Regions from separate parts of the Priestia sp. SIMBA_032 genome, predicted to be linked through region 3. Evidence: riboswitches for the same ligand, from Rfam matches in the RefSeq annotation. Region 3 holds a riboswitch; each other region holds the start of a gene.
The links. A riboswitch is a leader RNA that binds a small molecule or an ion and turns the genes downstream of it on or off. The one in region 3 is predicted to bind lysine.

Region 1 (3,178 bases), on a different contig from region 3:
ATTCAGCACGTATCAGCACTTTAGCATGGGTGAAATGCTTGTTTCAATGTATGGCGGAGGAGCTGTCTATTTAAGTTTATTAGCTCGGAAAGAATTTAAAAAATTAACTGCACATAAAATTGAAATAAAGATAGGTATACTAGTTGGTATATTAAGTACGATTGGTTACAGCTGTTATTTATTCGCCCTAAAGGAAGGTCCATCCAGTGTGGTTTATCCAATCATTAGTTTAAATTGTATTGTTGTTTTAATTGGGAGCTTAGTTATCTTTAAAGAAAGACTTAAAAAATATCAATTAATAGGAATTATTCTTACTTTATGCGGAATCGTGTTGACTAAGATATAAGTTTTTGCACTAATACCGACAGAAGAACGAACATATAGTAAAATAGGTCTCCCTCTGTATGGCAACTGAAGATGTATATAGTATACATACATAGAAAAAACAGAAAAACTCCCCCAATGCGTTAAGGGAGTTTTTCTATTTTTAGGAGTTAGCTAAATGATAATTCATCCATCTTGAGCTTTGGGCACCAACCTTGCCTTAATGCATCGATTGAATCGGTCGTTTTAGCTATGCTCTCTCTTCTAATCTATTTTTATTTATTTCAACAGGTAACGTTAATGCCGCTAGTTTGCAGAACTTTTTCTAGTGCACTTTGCTCTTTATTGCTTAAAGGAACCATTGGCAAACGAACACCGCCAACTTGTATTCCATTTAAATTTAATGCAGCTTTTACTGGCGAAGGACTTGGCGCAATAAATAATGTTCTCATAATTGGAAGCAGATTGCGATGTATAGCAGCAGCTTTTTGGACATCGCCATTTTTGAAGGCATTAATCATTTCTTGCATATCATTGCCAATGATGTGGGAAGCAACTGAAATAACTCCTGTCCCGCCAATTGCTAATACTGGTATTGTTAACCCATCATCGCCGCTGTATAGTGTAAAGTCGCTAGGTGTTTTGCTAATAATCTCTGCCATGTCATCCAAATTGCCACTTGCTTCCTTAATTGACACAACATTAGGGATCTCTGATAGACGAACAATTGTTTCAACAGAAATGTTAACTATGCTTCGCCCTGGGATATTATAAAGCATAACTGGTAGAGAGGTTGATTCCGCAATCGTTTTAAAATGCTGGTACAAGCCTTCTTGAGACGGCTTATTATAGTATGGAGCAACGAGCATAATACCATCGACTCCTGTTTCCTCTGCAAGTTTCGTTAAGCTAATCGAAGCTTGCGTGTTGTTTGAGCCAGTTCCAGCGATGACGTGGACTCTTCCAGCAGCAGCTTTTACAACACATTTGAATAATTCAATTTTTTCTTCTGTGGTTAATGTTGGAGACTCTCCAGTTGTACCAGCTACAACTAAGCCATCTGTGCCATTTGTAATTAAATGCTCAACTAACGTTTTCGTCGCGTTAAAATCAATTTCGCCATTCTGATCAAATGGGGTAACCATTGCTGTTAATACTTGGCCAAAATTCATAACTACACACCCTTTATAAAATTTTTAAAATTAGAGGGGTCAGGACCATTCATAAGAAACGCAAAAAGCAGCAACGAGGGATTCGTTGCTGCAGTAGAAACAATATTTATCAAAAATAGTTTCCGTGCGTAAGATAGCCCTCCATATAGTTTCCTATATGACAGTTCTGTATTTATTCAACAGCAGAACCAGCTTCAAGAACATGAGATTCTTTTGGCTTCGGCAAATACCCCTTTCCACAATTGTCATTGGATCTCATTCTCCTCAAATTGTATACTTATGATCTTTGCACCTCTATCCTCACTTCAAAAAATATTGAAATAAGAAAATATTTAATTGAATTTAATATAACAGTAAATTTCCTTTCACGCAAGAATCATTTAAGTATAGTTTCACGGATATTATATAATTGAGTCCCTAAACTAGGATGTGTCCAAATTATTGACTCAAGCTCACAACCTCAATATCATTCATGTTAGCAGTCTACCTTTCTTTTTGCTATCCGCTATATATTTGAATTTATAGAGTGTACATATAATAAAAAGCCACCCGCTTAGAGTGACTTAGCATTAGGTTTATTCTTTAATTCATCAGGTACGTAATCTAAAAGTACGGATATTATTGTATTAAAATGCCATGGAGTAAGATTGTTGCCAGCACTTTCTTTTAACTCAGTTCTTAGCTTTTCACCCCATATAGGATATTTATTGTTGCTTTTTGCTTCCTCTAACATATACTCAACTACATTTAGTACTTTATAATATTCGTTTTCTTTTGCGCTAATATAATAATCCTTTTGTTTATAGTTCATATCTCCAATCTCCTTTTGGTTATTTATGAACAATAAATTTTTTCATAAGATAGCATCAAATTTAGACTATATCTCTTATTTCCTTATAACATCTACATTGATTTAAATAGTTTATAATATCTTGGTTATTTACTTCTTTGATATTATCTCCAAAAAGTTCAACGGCACTTTCTAAACGTTCCCTTTGATTATCAATCGTTAGTACATATCGAAGTGCATCAACTACTGGTGCATTATGATATGTACGACGAGCGAAATATTCTTCGATTGCCTTATTTAAGTATTCTGATTCAGCCTTTCTAAATTTAGGTTCTGACCTTTGAAGGTTCTTTACCTCCATCTCCATCATGAATCCCTCATCCTCTCAGCTTTAATTTACTATTTTATTTCCCTACTGGAAGTAAAATAAAACTTAGTTTGTATACAAATTAATATATTTTCTCAAAATAAAAAACACCTGTGAAGACAGATGTTTTTTGTAAACTTAACATATTACAGAAGAAACGATTCGTCATCAAAAGGAACAAAGTGATTAGTTACAGTACGTGCTCGTTTTTTATAGTTATCCGTTATCCGTTATGGTTATGAAAGTACTATTTTGTTAATTGATTATACATGTCTTCCAGCTCTGAAAAAGAAATGTCTTCAGAGGCATAACCTACAGCAGCATCCACAATTCGATCAAAACTTTCAGATGAGATGCTTTCTGCTTTGAGGTATCGCTCATACTGCTCTAGTTGTTCCTGCTGATTTTCTAAATCTCTTCCTTTTCCTTCGTAATCAGGAGCTTTTATCGTTTCAATATTTTTCTTAACAACATCGACATACTGTCTTAATTCTTCCACATTTATCCCTCTCCTTCTATTTTTGA
Region 2 (3,178 bases), on a different contig from region 3:
AGGGCTTTACGACTGCCACATCAGGCCCGATAGCATATCCTGCTATCCCGCCAATTAAAATAGCGAGAAGCAGAATAAGCGATGATCTGTACGTTTTAAATACACTTAAAACCATAGTTAGATTTCCTCCAAACAACAATAGCTTCTTTACTACGCAAGAACAGCTATCATTTGCTCATTGCATACGTAGTAACGACTGGCTTTACATCTTTACGCACCAAATCTTCGTATGTTTCTCGCTCTACAGCAAGACGAGCTTCTCCATTTTTCACAAATACAACAGCAGGGCGCGGAATACGGTTGTAATTGCTAGCCATTGAATAGTTGTAGGCACCTGTAGAGGATACTGCTAGTAAATCTCCTTGATTAACGCGCGGTAAATCAATATCCCAAATAAGCATATCTCCTGATTCACAGCATTTCCCCGCAATTGATACCGTTTCATCTTTTTTATCCGTCACTCTATTAGCCAAGACAGCTTCATGCTTTGCATCATAAAGGGCAGGACGAATATTGTCGGTCATACCGCCGTCAATTCCTACGTATTTACGTACACCTGGAATCTCCTTAGTTGAGCCAACTGTGTAAAGCGTTGTACCTGCTTCTCCTACGATGCTTCTTCCAGGCTCAATCCAGACTTCTGGAAGAGTATAATTTTGTTCAGTTAACGTGCGGCTTAGCTTTTCTGTCAGTGCATCTACATAATACTCAACTGGAAGAGGAGAGTCGCTTTCGGTATAACGAATACCAAAACCACCACCTACGTTTAAAACTTTTACTTCAAACTCCATTTTATCACGAATACTGAATAAGAAATCAGTTAAAATATCAATGGCGCGAGAAAAACCGTCTACTTCAAAAATTTGCGAACCAATATGACAATGAATGCCTAAAAGATCGTAGTAAGGCTTTTCTAATGCAGAACTTACCGCTTTCATAGCTTGGTCATTGGAAAGACCAAATCCAAACTTGGAGTCTTCCTGTCCGGTCATAATATACTCATGTGTGTGGGCTTCAATCCCTGGAGTAACACGCAGAAGAATAGATGCTTTCTGTTTGCGCTCAGCTGCTAAGGCATGCAGGACTTCAAGTTCGGTGAAGTTATCCACAACAAAACAGCCAATATTCGCATCAAGAGCCATTTCAATTTCTTCAATGGTTTTGTTATTTCCGTGAAAATGAATGCGTTCAGCTGGATATCCAGCTTCAAGCGCTGTGAACAATTCGCCTCCTGAGACCACGTCTAATGACATATCAAGCTTCGTTAAAAGGCTAGCCATTTCCATACAAAGAAACGCTTTCCCTGCATAGGCGATTTGATATGAAAATCCGCTTCTTTGAAAGGCTGAATGGAAGGCCTTGCATTTCGTCTCAATTAATTCTTGATCGTAGATGTATAGGGGAGTGCCGTATTGTTTTTTCAGTTCGACCGTATCGCACTGCCCAATTTCTAAATGATTGCTGCTGTTAATTTTACTCGTTCCATGTAAGTACATAATCCGTATCCCTCCATTTAAATCATTCAACTATAACTTTGATGGTCAGTAGAAAAACACAAAAAAGACCCGTGAAGTGATGTTCACGCGTCTTGGTTTCATAATAATAAAGTATTATTATATTCTAGGCATCAACATCTCTTCAATAGCTCTCCACAAACCAAATGGTTTGTGACAGCTCAGCATTTATTCAATACTGAACCAGTATATGAACACAATGGATGTTTATATACTTCGGCACGAAATCCCTTTTACTTATCTTCACAGACTCCATTAGTCTCCAATAAGTGACTCTTGATTTCATGCACCTCTATTCTCAGAGAGGAAAATTATATTTAAATGTAACTCCTATTATATTTCCTTTTCCTCCGTCTAGTCAATGAAAAATTAAGGCATAGGAATATCAAAGAAGATAAATAAAAAAGCTATGAAGCTTCCAGATAGTATCCAAGCAGCAAGAGCTGTCTTCTGATGAATCACTAAAAGTGAGAACGTGACAATATTGAAGAGAAAAGAACACAGCAGCGACCATCCATAATGATGAGTGATACTGTGATTAACATAAGCAATGAACTCAATCACAGTAAATAAAAGCGCCCACAAAAGAATCCACCACAGTCGGCCGCTTACATTCAGCGGCAGCCTTCCTAAAAATACCGGTATGACAAACGGATAAATAATTAAGGTTATTCCAAGGGAGACCATTAGGTGATCGGGTAGAAAAAGGTGATCAATACCAACAGGGTGAAATACCCATACACGGTGATGAAACAGCAGCACTTCATAAAGCAAATTTCCCGTGACCCAAAACAGCAAAGTAGGATAGTATTCTTGATATCTTCGCCACTTGCCAAATAGCAAACCAAGAATGATAAAAAATAATACAAATGAAGATTGCATACGCTCTCCTTAAAATAATAGTTATTTCTTTTTATTTACATATTATAGAAATTTTATTCTCTCTGCTTTTATTCAGAAACTATAATAGAAAAGCCGTAAGAAACAGCGTTAAAGACGTACTACCACTATTTATAGCTTTCTTCATCCTGCTATAATCTCCGTAAAGGAACTTTTAACACTTTTGTTTATGAGATGAAAGGAGCTATATGTTAAAGGCAGAAAGACGTAAAAATAAGCTCAAAATAGCTTCGCCTAGTATGTGACTTCTTTTTTTGCTATGCTAAAATTGCATACATATAGCATGAGAATACTAGAAGAAAGAAAAGGGTGTTTTGGTATGAAAACATACATCGTAGTTGGAGCGGGGATACTTGGAGCTTCTACAGCATATCATTTAGCAAAAGCAGGAGCAGATGTGACATTGATAGATCGCAAGGATGCTGGTCAAGCTACTGATGCAGCAGCAGGAATTGTTTGTCCATGGCTTTCGCAGCGTCGAAATAAAGCATGGTACCGCTTAGCAAAAGGCGGCGCCAAGTACTATCAAACATTAATTCAGCAATTAGAAGAAGATGGAGAGACGGATACGGGATATAAGCGAGTAGGAGCAATTAGCTTACATACTGATGACCAAAAGCTTAAAAAAATGGAAGAACGAGCATATAAGCGTCGGGAAGAAGCTCCTGAAATAGGCGAGATTACACGTTTATCAGCTAAAGAAACACAGGCTTTGTTTCCGGTTCTTTCCGAAGAATACAATTCAGTTCATATTAGCGGAGCCG
Region 3 (3,178 bases):
ATATCGAAGCGACAATGGAAAAGCAAAAAGTAACGTTTAATGATTTTGTTAATCGGGATGTGTTTGGCTATTCTTATGATAAAGGCTGGATGTGTGTTCAAGTTTTCTTTATTCGCCAAGGGAAATTAATTGAGCGAGAAGTTTCTATGTTTCCTTTTTATAAAGAGCCAGAAGAAGATTTCTTAACTTTTATCGGTCAGTTTTATGCCAAAAATATTAAGCCAAAAGAAGTGATGGTTCCAGCAACGATTGATGCAGAGTTAGCTGAGAAATTAGTAGAAGTAGAGGTTCAGCATCCAAAGCGAGGCAAAAAGAAAGAATTAGTAGAACTTGCGTGTAAAAATGCAAAAATTGCGCTCAGTGAAAAATTCTATTTAATTGAACGAGATGAAGAGCGCACAGTTGGCGCAGTTGAACGGTTAGGAGAAGAGCTTGGAATTGCTGCTCCTTATCGGATTGAAGCATTTGATAACTCAAATATTCAAGGAACAGACCCAGTTTCTGCGATGATTGTTTTTGTTGATGGGAAACCAGAAAAGAAAGAATATCGAAAATATAAAATTAAGACCGTAAAGGGACCAGATGATTACAGTTCCATGAGGGAAGTCGTTCGCAGACGGTATTCCAGAGCGTTAAAAGAAGGTCTTCCGCTTCCGGATTTAATTGTTGTTGATGGAGGCAAAGGGCATTTAGCTGCAGTACAGGACGTTCTCGAAAATGAATTGGGACTTTTAGTGCCTACAGCAGGTCTTGTTAAAGATGATAAGCACAGAACCTCCAATCTGATGATTGGTGAGCCTCCTCAAATCATACCGCTTGAACGCAATAGTCAAGAATTTTATTTGCTTCAGCGAATTCAAGATGAAGTTCACCGCTTTGCGATTACCTTCCACCGTCAAGTGCGCTCTAAGTCCGCTTTTCAGTCAGTTCTGGACGACATTCCGGGAGTGGGAGAAAAGCGTAAAAAAGCTTTGTTAAAGCATTTTGGTTCGGTGAAAAAATTGAAAGAAGCAACGGTTGAAGATATTCGAAATTCAGGTGTTCCTCAAAACATTGCTGAAAAAATTTATGAAACATTGCAAAAATAGTCTTGAAATAATAGAAAATATTTGATAAGCTATTAACTAATTTCATACGACACTTCATCAAATGAAGTGAAGATAGAGGTGCAAATTTAATCAGTACGTGTCAGGAAGGGTATGAGCCCTTATGAATGATGCGGAAAGGGAAATTTGCCGAAGTGAACATTACCTCATAGTAATGATTGCTGGTTCTGCGTTGAATAAGCGTAGGATTGTCAAGATGTAGATTCTTGGAGAGCTATCTCACGGCAGTGGACGGTTATGTTTTATAATTTTCGTTCGTTAAGCAATGAGAGCTCATCTCATTGCTTTTTTTATTGTCTGAGTAAAAAAATTTAGCTTCTCATCATCCTGCATATGCAAATTTATTGAAAAGGAATGAACAAAATAATGGCATTAATCGTTCAAAAATTTGGTGGAACATCTGTTGGTTCTGTTGAACGTATTCAACATGTAGCAAACCGTGTTATTCAAGAAGCAGAGCGCGGTAATCAAGTAGTTGTTGTTGTATCGGCAATGGGCAAGACCACAGATGCACTGGTGAAATTAGCAAGTGATATTACGGACAGTCCAAGTAAACGCGAAATGGATATGCTTCTTACAACTGGAGAACAAGTAACGATTTCCCTGTTAACAATGGCTCTTCAATGCAAAGGTCATGAAGCAACTTCGCTAACAGGTTGGCAAGCTGGTATCCAGACGGAAGCAGTTCACAGCAATGCACGAATCCAGCACATTGACACGACTCGTATTCAAAGCCAATTAGATAGAGGTCGAATCGTAGTAGTAGCTGGATTCCAAGGCTGTTCAGAAGATGGAAGCATTACAACACTAGGTCGAGGCGGCTCTGACACGACGGCAGTAGCTCTTGCTGCGGCACTAAAAGCTGCAAAATGTGATATTTATACAGACGTAACAGGAGTGTTTACGACGGATCCGCGCTACGTAGAAGATGCTCGTAAACTTCACTCTATTTCATATGACGAAATGTTAGAATTAGCCAATTTGGGAGCAGGGGTGCTACATCCGCGTGCTGTTGAGTTTGCAAAAAATTATCAGGTACCGCTAGAAGTGCGTTCAAGCTTAGAAAACGAGAATGGAACGATTGTTGAGGAGGAAGTTTCAATGGAACAAAACTTAGTCGTAAGAGGAATTGCGTTTGAAGATAATATTTCACGGGTGACAATTGAAGGGTTAAACAACGAGTTACAAACTCTTTCTACTATTTTTACAGCATTAGCAAAAGAACAGTTAAATGTGGATATTATTATTCAAAACGTAACGGCTAATAATCGCCTCTCTATTTCATTTTCTATTAAAACCGTAGACGTAGAATCTGCTCTTGCCGTCTTAAAAGAGTATAAATCTACTTTGGGATATACGCGTATTGAACATGAAAGCGGTCTGGCTAAAGTATCGATTGTTGGATCTGGCATGATTTCTAACCCAGGTGTTGCAGCCGAAATGTTTGAAGTGCTGGCAGGAGAGAAAATTGAAGTGAAGATGGTCAGCACGTCTGAAATTAAAGTATCTACAGTTGTACCGCATGCTGATATGGTAAAAGCTGTTGAGACGCTTCACGTAGCATTTGAATTAGAAGAGCAGCAAGCAGTGCAAGTATAAAGAAGAGAAAAAGACGTGGTATTTCCACGTCTTTTATATATATTTCCTATTTTTTATAACGCTCCGCACGCGTTTCGGTAGGTAAGATATCTTTTCGGTCCCACTGCACGGAAATCAGCACTTTTCCGTTCTTTTCTTTATGTGTTAAGTAGGCTTCTGTTAGGCAGTTGTTTTGACGCTGAATCTGTTCAGCCACAAACCCTGACTCAAGATGAAATGAACAAGTTTCCTGCTGAAATCTTTTGCTAACCACGTCACCTGATAATTCAAGCTCTAGTGAATATTTATCTTTTTTTGCAAGCGTCAGTGTTCCCCAGGAAGCTGCTTTAAAAAATGCGACGATTTCATCCATTGTACTTAATGGATATTTACGTGCAAGGTGTTTTCCTGCCCAGTATGAGATGGTATTCGTTTCGTCTCCAAGAAGCTCTGGAATTAACACGTCACGCAAAAGGCTGTATCCGAAATATGAA

Region 1: linked by a shared signal. The riboswitch ahead of dapA (4-hydroxy-tetrahydrodipicolinate synthase) and the one ahead of SB717_RS06815 (aspartate kinase) in region 3 are both predicted to bind lysine.
Region 2: linked by a shared signal. The riboswitch ahead of lysA (diaminopimelate decarboxylase) and the one ahead of SB717_RS06815 (aspartate kinase) in region 3 are both predicted to bind lysine.

What each region holds. Positions count from the first base shown of each region.
Region 1 covers NZ_JAWRXD010000001.1:89,517-92,694, forward strand. Annotated here, with positions in the region: gene SB717_RS00400 (DMT family transporter) at 1-346, shown strand, start outside; gene dapA (4-hydroxy-tetrahydrodipicolinate synthase) at 609-1,496, opposite strand; lysine riboswitch at 1,623-1,801, opposite strand; gene SB717_RS00410 (hypothetical protein) at 2,050-2,307, opposite strand; gene SB717_RS00415 (hypothetical protein) at 2,369-2,656, opposite strand; gene SB717_RS00420 (YnfE family protein) at 2,901-3,152, opposite strand.
Region 2 covers NZ_JAWRXD010000003.1:284,419-287,596, reverse strand. Annotated here, with positions in the region: gene SB717_RS11610 (dicarboxylate/amino acid:cation symporter) at 1-115, opposite strand, end outside; gene lysA (diaminopimelate decarboxylase) at 168-1,496, opposite strand; lysine riboswitch at 1,635-1,817, opposite strand; gene SB717_RS11600 (CBO0543 family protein) at 1,884-2,396, opposite strand; gene SB717_RS11595 (NAD(P)/FAD-dependent oxidoreductase) at 2,734-3,178, shown strand, end outside.
Region 3 covers NZ_JAWRXD010000002.1:175,478-178,655, forward strand. Annotated here, with positions in the region: gene uvrC (excinuclease ABC subunit UvrC) at 1-1,088, shown strand, start outside; lysine riboswitch at 1,154-1,331, shown strand; gene SB717_RS06815 (aspartate kinase) at 1,473-2,705, shown strand; gene SB717_RS06820 (YslB family protein) at 2,752-3,178, opposite strand, start outside.